DNA from 2 places in the Cupriavidus sp. SHE genome. Region 1 is predicted to be linked to the other one. Evidence: predicted binding sites of a transcription regulator. Region 1 holds the regulator's gene; the other holds the start of a gene.
The links. The regulator sigma-54, encoded in region 1, starts transcription at its own class of promoters, with help from an activator protein. The targets are predictions, from matches to a motif close to TGGCANGNAANCTGCTTT.

Region 1 (3,352 bases):
GGTTTGCCGTCGGGCGATTCGAACGGAATTGGCTCGGCCAGGCGCATGAAGGCAGCCAGAGGCTGCTTGAGTCCCTTGATGCGGCCATGCGGAATGGCGACGCCGGCGCCAAGACCGGTAGACCCGAGCGATTCGCGCGCGAACAGGTTGTCGGTCACGGTGGCCCGGGCTACGCCATGGTTGTTCTCGAACAGGAGCCCGGCTTGCTCGAAGACCCGCTTCTTGCTGGTGACGGTGACGTCGAGATTAATGTTGCCGGGTGGCAGCAATTTGGCCAAACGATTCATGGGCGATGCACGAGGAGTCAGAAAGGCGAGCCGACGCACATGAGTCGTCCCGCTGCGTTGGGCAATTCAGGCTATTGAGCGCAAAAGGACGCCCGCATTGGAGCGTCCGGCCATTATAGAGCAGGGCCACTGCGCACTTGTGCGCTGCGGCGCCGGCGCCGCGAGTGGTGCCGCGAGCTTGCCGGTCGGATTGCCCACCCAGAAAACTGCGCCCGCTATCGCGTGATCTTTCGCCACGCGGAATGCCGGGCCGGTTGTCCGGGGCCGTCCTGTCTGTAGTTGTTGTATGGCGCAGCATACACCGAGCGGCGTCAGTTGCGAACACCCTCGGCTGACCAAATGTTGCAGGGCTGGTACTTGGGTAACGGGTGCGCCAGCGGCGCGTCCGCCTCGCGCCCATCAAAAAAGCCGCGCAGATGCGCGGCTTTGCTCTTCCTATCTATCCTCTAAGGGGCGACCTGGTGTCGCCGCCAACTTATTGTTGTTGTAGTTGTTCGGCAGCCATCTGGTACTTGACCGCTTCCCGGTCATGCCCTTGCACGCGGTCCTTGTAGCGGATCACCTGGCGGTCGAGCTTGTCGACCAGGCAGTCGATTGCAGCATAAAGGTCTTCATGATGCGCTTCGACGAAGATGTCCTTGCCCTTGAGGTGCAGGTTGATTTCCGCGTACTGACGCTTGTCCTTTTCCTTATGGTTGTCTACGGATAGCAGCACGCTTACGCCAATGACCTGATCGAAATGTCTGACAATTCGCTCCAGTTTCGTTTCCACATACTCACGCAGCGGCGGCGTGATGTCGAGGTGGTGTCCACTGATCTTGAAGTTCATAGCGCTTCTCCTTCTGAAAGAGCCGCACCAGGCAGGCGGTTGCGGCTCGGCTACAAAGTCTTGCGGAGATTGACTGCGGGGATCTTCAGCGCTTCGCGGTACTTGGCCACCGTGCGGCGTGCGACCACAAAGCCCTGTTCGCCCAGCAACTCGGCGATGCGGCTGTCGGAAAGGGGATTCCTGGGTTCTTCGGCTCCTATCAGTTGCTTGATCAGCGCGCGGATCGCCGTGGATGAGGCCGCGCCGCCAGTCTCCGTGGAGACGTGGCTACCAAAGAAGTACTTCAACTCGAAAGTACCCATCGGCGTGGCCATGTATTTATTCGTAGTCACCCGGGAAATGGTCGACTCGTGTAGACCCAGTGTATCGGCAATCTCCCGCAAAACCAAGGGGCGCATCGCGATTTCCCCGTGCGAGAAAAAGTTCCTTTGACGTTCCACAATTGCCTGCGCAACACGCAGGATCGTGTCGAAACGCTGCTGAATGTTCTTGATGAGCCACCGCGCCTCCTGGAGCTTCTGCTGCAGCCCGGCCGCACCCGCTTCCCCTTTTGCACCGCGCAAAATCTGCGCGTACATGTCGTTGATGCGCAGACGCGGCATCACGTCGGGATTGAGCTGCGCGATCCAGCTACTGCCACTCTTGCGCACGAACACATCCGGTACCACGAAGTCCGCTTCCGGACGGCTGTAGGCATGTCCGGGATACGGTGCAAGCGAGCGGATCAGATCGTGCGCGGCCTTAAGTGCAATTTCGTCAACCTGCAGGGCTTTCTTGAGCCGCGTGTAGTCACGCACGGCCAATAATTCCAGGTGGTGGTTGACGATCGATAATGCAAGGTCCCGCTGCGGATGTTGCAGACGGCGCAGTTGCAGGGTGAGGCATTCCGCCGCGTTGCGCGCACCCACGCCAGGCGGGTCGAAGCTCTGCAGCAGGGTCAGTATCGCCTGCACTTCATCGACTTCGAATTCGAGTTCCTTGGGCAGTTCCGAACAGATCTCGTCGAGCGTTGCGCCCAGGTAGCCGTCGTCGTCGAGCGACTCGATCAGGAAGATGGCCAGGCCCTTGTCACGCGTGGAGATCTTCAGCGGCGTGAGCTGTTCCATCAGGTATTCGCGCAGCGTGGGTTCCGCTTCGCGAAGCTGCATCGGCGACTTCTCGTCATCGTCGCCCTGAGGGCGGCGAGCGAAATCGTCCAGGCTCCAGTCGCTGCCGTAATCGTCACTCGCGCTGTCGCCGTAGCTGTCGTCTTCGCCATTGGCGCCGTTCGTGCGATCGTCGCCGTTACCTTGCGGTTCGGAAGATGCTGGCGCCGGGGCGCTTTGCAAGTTGACCGACCCGTCCGCGGCCACGCGCAGCGGGCTTTCGATCCAGTCGTTCTCGCGTTCGAGCAGCGGGTTCTCGGTCAGCGCCTGCTCGACTTCCTGTTGCAGCTCCAGTGTGGATAACTGCAGCAGCCGGATGGACTGCTGCAGTTGAGGAGTCAGAGCCAGATGCTGGGAAAGTCGAAGCTGAAGCGATGGTTTCATGCGACCTATTCTATGCGCATCTTCCCGTTGTTGGAACGGAAATTGCTATCACCTATCGCTGGCACTTCGTGATCGCCAACGGCAAGTTGACGAATGCTGCAAAGCGGCGTCGCGGCCGCTTGATCACATGCGGAAGTTCTCGCCCAGATAGACGCGTCGCACGGACTCGTTGGCGATGATTTCCTCGGGCTGTCCCTCGGCCAGCACGGTGCCTTCGCTGATGATGTATGCGTGGTCGCAGATGCCCAGCGTTTCGCGCACGTTGTGGTCGGTAATCAGCACGCCGATGTTGCGTGCCTTCAGGAAGCTGACGATGCGCTGGATCTCGCCCACGGCGATCGGGTCCACGCCCGCGAATGGTTCGTCGAGCAGGATGAAGCGCGGCGCCGACGCCAGCGCGCGCGCGATTTCCACGCGGCGGCGCTCGCCGCCCGACAGCGATAGCGCCGGGTTGTTGCGCAGGTGGGCGATCTGCAGGTCATCGAGCAGCGAGTCGAGCCGGCGATCGATTTCCTGCTTGGGCAGTGGCTTGCCGTTGACCACTTGTAGTTCCAGCACCGCGCGGATGTTCTCCTCCACGTTGAGCTTGCGGAAGACCGAGGCTTCCTGCGGGAGGTAAGACAGTCCCATGCGCGCGCGCTCGTGGATGGCCAGGCCGCTGATGTGCTGGCCATCGAGCACGATATCGCCTTCGTCCAGCGCGACCA
Region 2 (3,352 bases), on a different contig from region 1:
GCCCACCAGGGCAATCACGATCCCCATGGCCGTGCCGATAAGCTGGGCCACGATCGAGACGCCGCCGATACCGCCGAGCGCGTGGCTGCCGAAGATGCCCGCGGCGATGCCGCCCCAGGCGCCGCACAGGCCGTGCAGGGGCCAGACACCGAGCACGTCGTCGATGTGCCACTTGTTCTGCGCCAGCGTAAACAGATGAACGAACAGCACACCCGCCACCGCACCGGTAATCAGCGCGCCCAGCGGATGCATCAGGTCCGAGCCCGCGCAAACGGCGACCAGGCCTGCCAGGGGGCCGTTGTAGGCAAAGCCCGGATCGTTGCGGCCGGCCCACCACGCGGCCAGCGTGCCGCCCGCCATTGCCATCAGCGAGTTGATCGCGACAAGGCCGCTGATCTTGTCGACGGTCTGCGCGCTCATGACATTGAAGCCGAACCAGCCCACCGCCAGTACCCAGGCGCCCAGCGCGAGGAACGGGATATTCGAAGGCGGGTGCGCGCTGATGCGGCCATCCTTCTGATAGCGGCCGCGGCGCGCGCCCAGCAGCAGCACCGCCGGCAGCGCGATCCAGCCGCCGACCGCGTGGACCACCACCGAGCCGGCAAAATCATGAAACGGCGCACCGGTCACGGAGGCGATCCAGTCCTGGATGCCGAATCGGTTGTTCCACGCGATGCCTTCGAAGAAGGGGTAGACGAAACCGACCAGCACGAACGTGGCTGCGAGTTGCGGGTTGAACCGCGAGCGCTCGGCAATACCGCCCGAGATAATCGCCGGGATGGCCGCAGCAAATGTGGCCAGGAAGAAGAACTTCACCAGCTCATAGCCGCTTTTTTGCGCCAGTACATCTGCCCCGGACATGAATTGCACACCGTAGGCGACCGTATAACCGATAAAAAAGTATGAGATCGTCGAGACCGCGAAATCGACCAGGATCTTGACCAGGGCATTGACCTGATTCTTCTTGCGGACGGTGCCAAGCTCCAGGAATGCGAATCCCGCGTGCATGGCTAGCACCATGATTGCGCCTAGCAGGATGAACATTGCATCCGTACCGGTTTTCAAGTTGTCCATCGTTGCCCCATGCTCAAAATGGGAGCATGGGTATGCAAAAGCCGTTCCAGATCTGGGCATGAATGCCGAAAAACCGCGCAAACTCAGTGCGTGGCGCACTTGGATGGCGTTTCGGGTCACTCTGAGCCGCGGAATGCCAACGCCCAAAAAGAGGGAATGAGGTGCAAATGCGCCGTGATGGCGCACGTTGTGTTGTCAAATCAGACCCGAAACGGTGCATTGCACCTGAACTGGGCGTTGTTGAGTCTGGACGGACTGATGCCTGGTAAATGGGAGCCGAACGTTCCGGTGACGGGTACGGCAATTTCTCCGGGAATGCCGATGTGCGATATTCGGTACAGCAGACAGCCGCAAAAAGTGACGTTTCGATTCTCGGAACAGAGGGGGAGAACGCCCGCTAAGTCTTGCCACAGAACGATTTCCGGCAGTTTTCGTTGCATTGGTGCCACTGGGGATTGCCCAAGGCACAAAGGGCAGATTAGACTGCGCCGATCGGACTTCTGCCATGCGGTAAAAAGTCCGGTGACGACGACCAACAAGGGAAATCAGCCATGAATAAAGGTGAACTGGTATCGGCCATCGCCGCGGAAGCAGAACTCAGCAACGCCGCCGCCGAGCGCGCGCTGAACGCTGCGCTGGACAGTATCAAGAAGGCAGTAGCCAAGGGCGACTCGGTCACTCTGGTGGGTTTTGGCAGTTTCAGCTCGGGCAAACGTGCTGCCCGCACCGGTCGTAATCCGCGCACCGGCGAAACGATCAAGATTCCTGCGGCCAAGACCGTGAAGTTCTCGGCAGGTCAGGGTTTCAAGGACGCTGTGAACAAGAAGAAGTAAGCACATCGCGTCTGAGAAGCAAAGAAAGCGGCCTGCGGGGCCGCTTTTCTTTTGTCGAAAGTTTCTTGCATGGCTGGGGTGGGCCGGGCTCCCATTCACGCACGCGGCGAGTTACACTGCCGGCGCCTGAATGCCCGAATCTGGATTTCCTGCGATGAACGATCTGTCCCACCAGCTTTCCATGACCGTGCTGATGACGCCGGACATGGCCAATTTCTCCGGCAATGTCCACGGCGGCACGATCCTGAAATACCTCGATATGGTGGCCTACGCCTGCGCCAGCCGCTATGCCGGTCGCTACGTGGTTACGCTGTCGGTGGACCAGGTGATGTTCCGCCAGCCGATCCACGTGGGCGAACTCGTGACGTTCCTGGCTGCCGTCAACTTCACGGGCCGCAGCTCGATGGAGATCGGTATCAAGGTGGTGACCGAGAATATCCGCAGCAAGGTCGTGCGCCATACCAATAGCTGCTACTTCACGATGGTCGCCGTTGACGACAACGGTGCGCCGGCCGAGGTGCCGCCGCTGCAGCCGCGTGACGAAGTGGAGCGCCAGCGCTTCGAAGCCGCCAAGCAGCGACGCGCGCTGCGCCAGGAAATGGAACGTCGCCACGACGAGATCAAAGGCTCCACGCCGTGACCCCGACATGACCAGACTTCGTATCGGCATGGCCGCGGGCCTTGCCATCGGTATGCTTGCCTGCGCGGCACAGGCCGAAGAGATCGGCAGCGTTTCCACCAATTTCCGCATGACCGGATCGGACAAAGTCGTTATCGAGGCTTACGACGATCCGCAAGTCGACGGGGTGACCTGCTACGTCTCGCGCGCCCGGACCGGCGGCATCAAGGGGACGTTCGGCATGGCCGAAGATCCGCCAGAGGCGTCGATCGCCTGCCGCCAGGTGGGGCCGATCACGTTCAAGGGTCCGGTGAAGGCGCAAGAGGATGTGTTCTCCGAGCGCATGTCGATCCTGTTCAAGACGCTGCACGTGGTGCGCGCAGTGGACCGCAAGCGCAATACGCTGGTCTATCTGACGTATTCGGATCGGATCGTGTCCGGCAGCCCGCAGAACTCGGTCACTGCCGTGCCGGTGCCGGCGGGGACGCCGATTCCGGTGAAGTGATATTCAGAGATTGAGGGTTTGCGCCCCTCTCCCGTTTGCGGAAGAGGGGGCGTCACCTCAGACAATCAAGCCGCGAACAGCTTCCTGAGGTTCGACTTCAGGATTTTCCCGTTCGGATTCCGCGGCAGCATCTCCTCCAGCACGATCACGCGCACCGGCACCTTGAAGGCCGCCAGACGCGCGCGCACGAACTCCTGCAGTTCGGCCTCGGTTGCCTTCATGCCAGGCTTCAGGCTGACCACCGCGCCGGGCTCCTCCCCCAGCGTGCGGTGCGGAATGCCTACCACCGCCGCATCCATGATGGCCGGATGATCGTATAGC

Region 2: the regulator sigma-54 is predicted to act here: its motif matches at 1,106-1,123, upstream of RN01_RS07890 (ammonium transporter).

What each region holds. Positions count from the first base shown of each region.
Region 1 is NZ_JWMB01000039.1:94,272-97,623, forward strand. It holds gene ptsN (PTS IIA-like nitrogen regulatory protein PtsN) at 1-287, opposite strand, end outside; gene hpf (ribosome hibernation-promoting factor, HPF/YfiA family) at 763-1,116, opposite strand; gene RN01_RS19720 (RNA polymerase factor sigma-54) at 1,167-2,645, opposite strand; gene lptB (LPS export ABC transporter ATP-binding protein) at 2,769-3,352, opposite strand, start outside.
Region 2 is NZ_JWMB01000016.1:87,857-91,208, reverse strand. It holds gene RN01_RS07890 (ammonium transporter) at 1-1,074, opposite strand, end outside; gene RN01_RS07885 (HU family DNA-binding protein) at 1,626-1,907, shown strand; gene RN01_RS07880 (acyl-CoA thioesterase) at 2,062-2,547, shown strand; gene RN01_RS07875 (CreA family protein) at 2,555-3,031, shown strand; gene RN01_RS07870 (class I adenylate-forming enzyme family protein) at 3,097-3,352, opposite strand, start outside.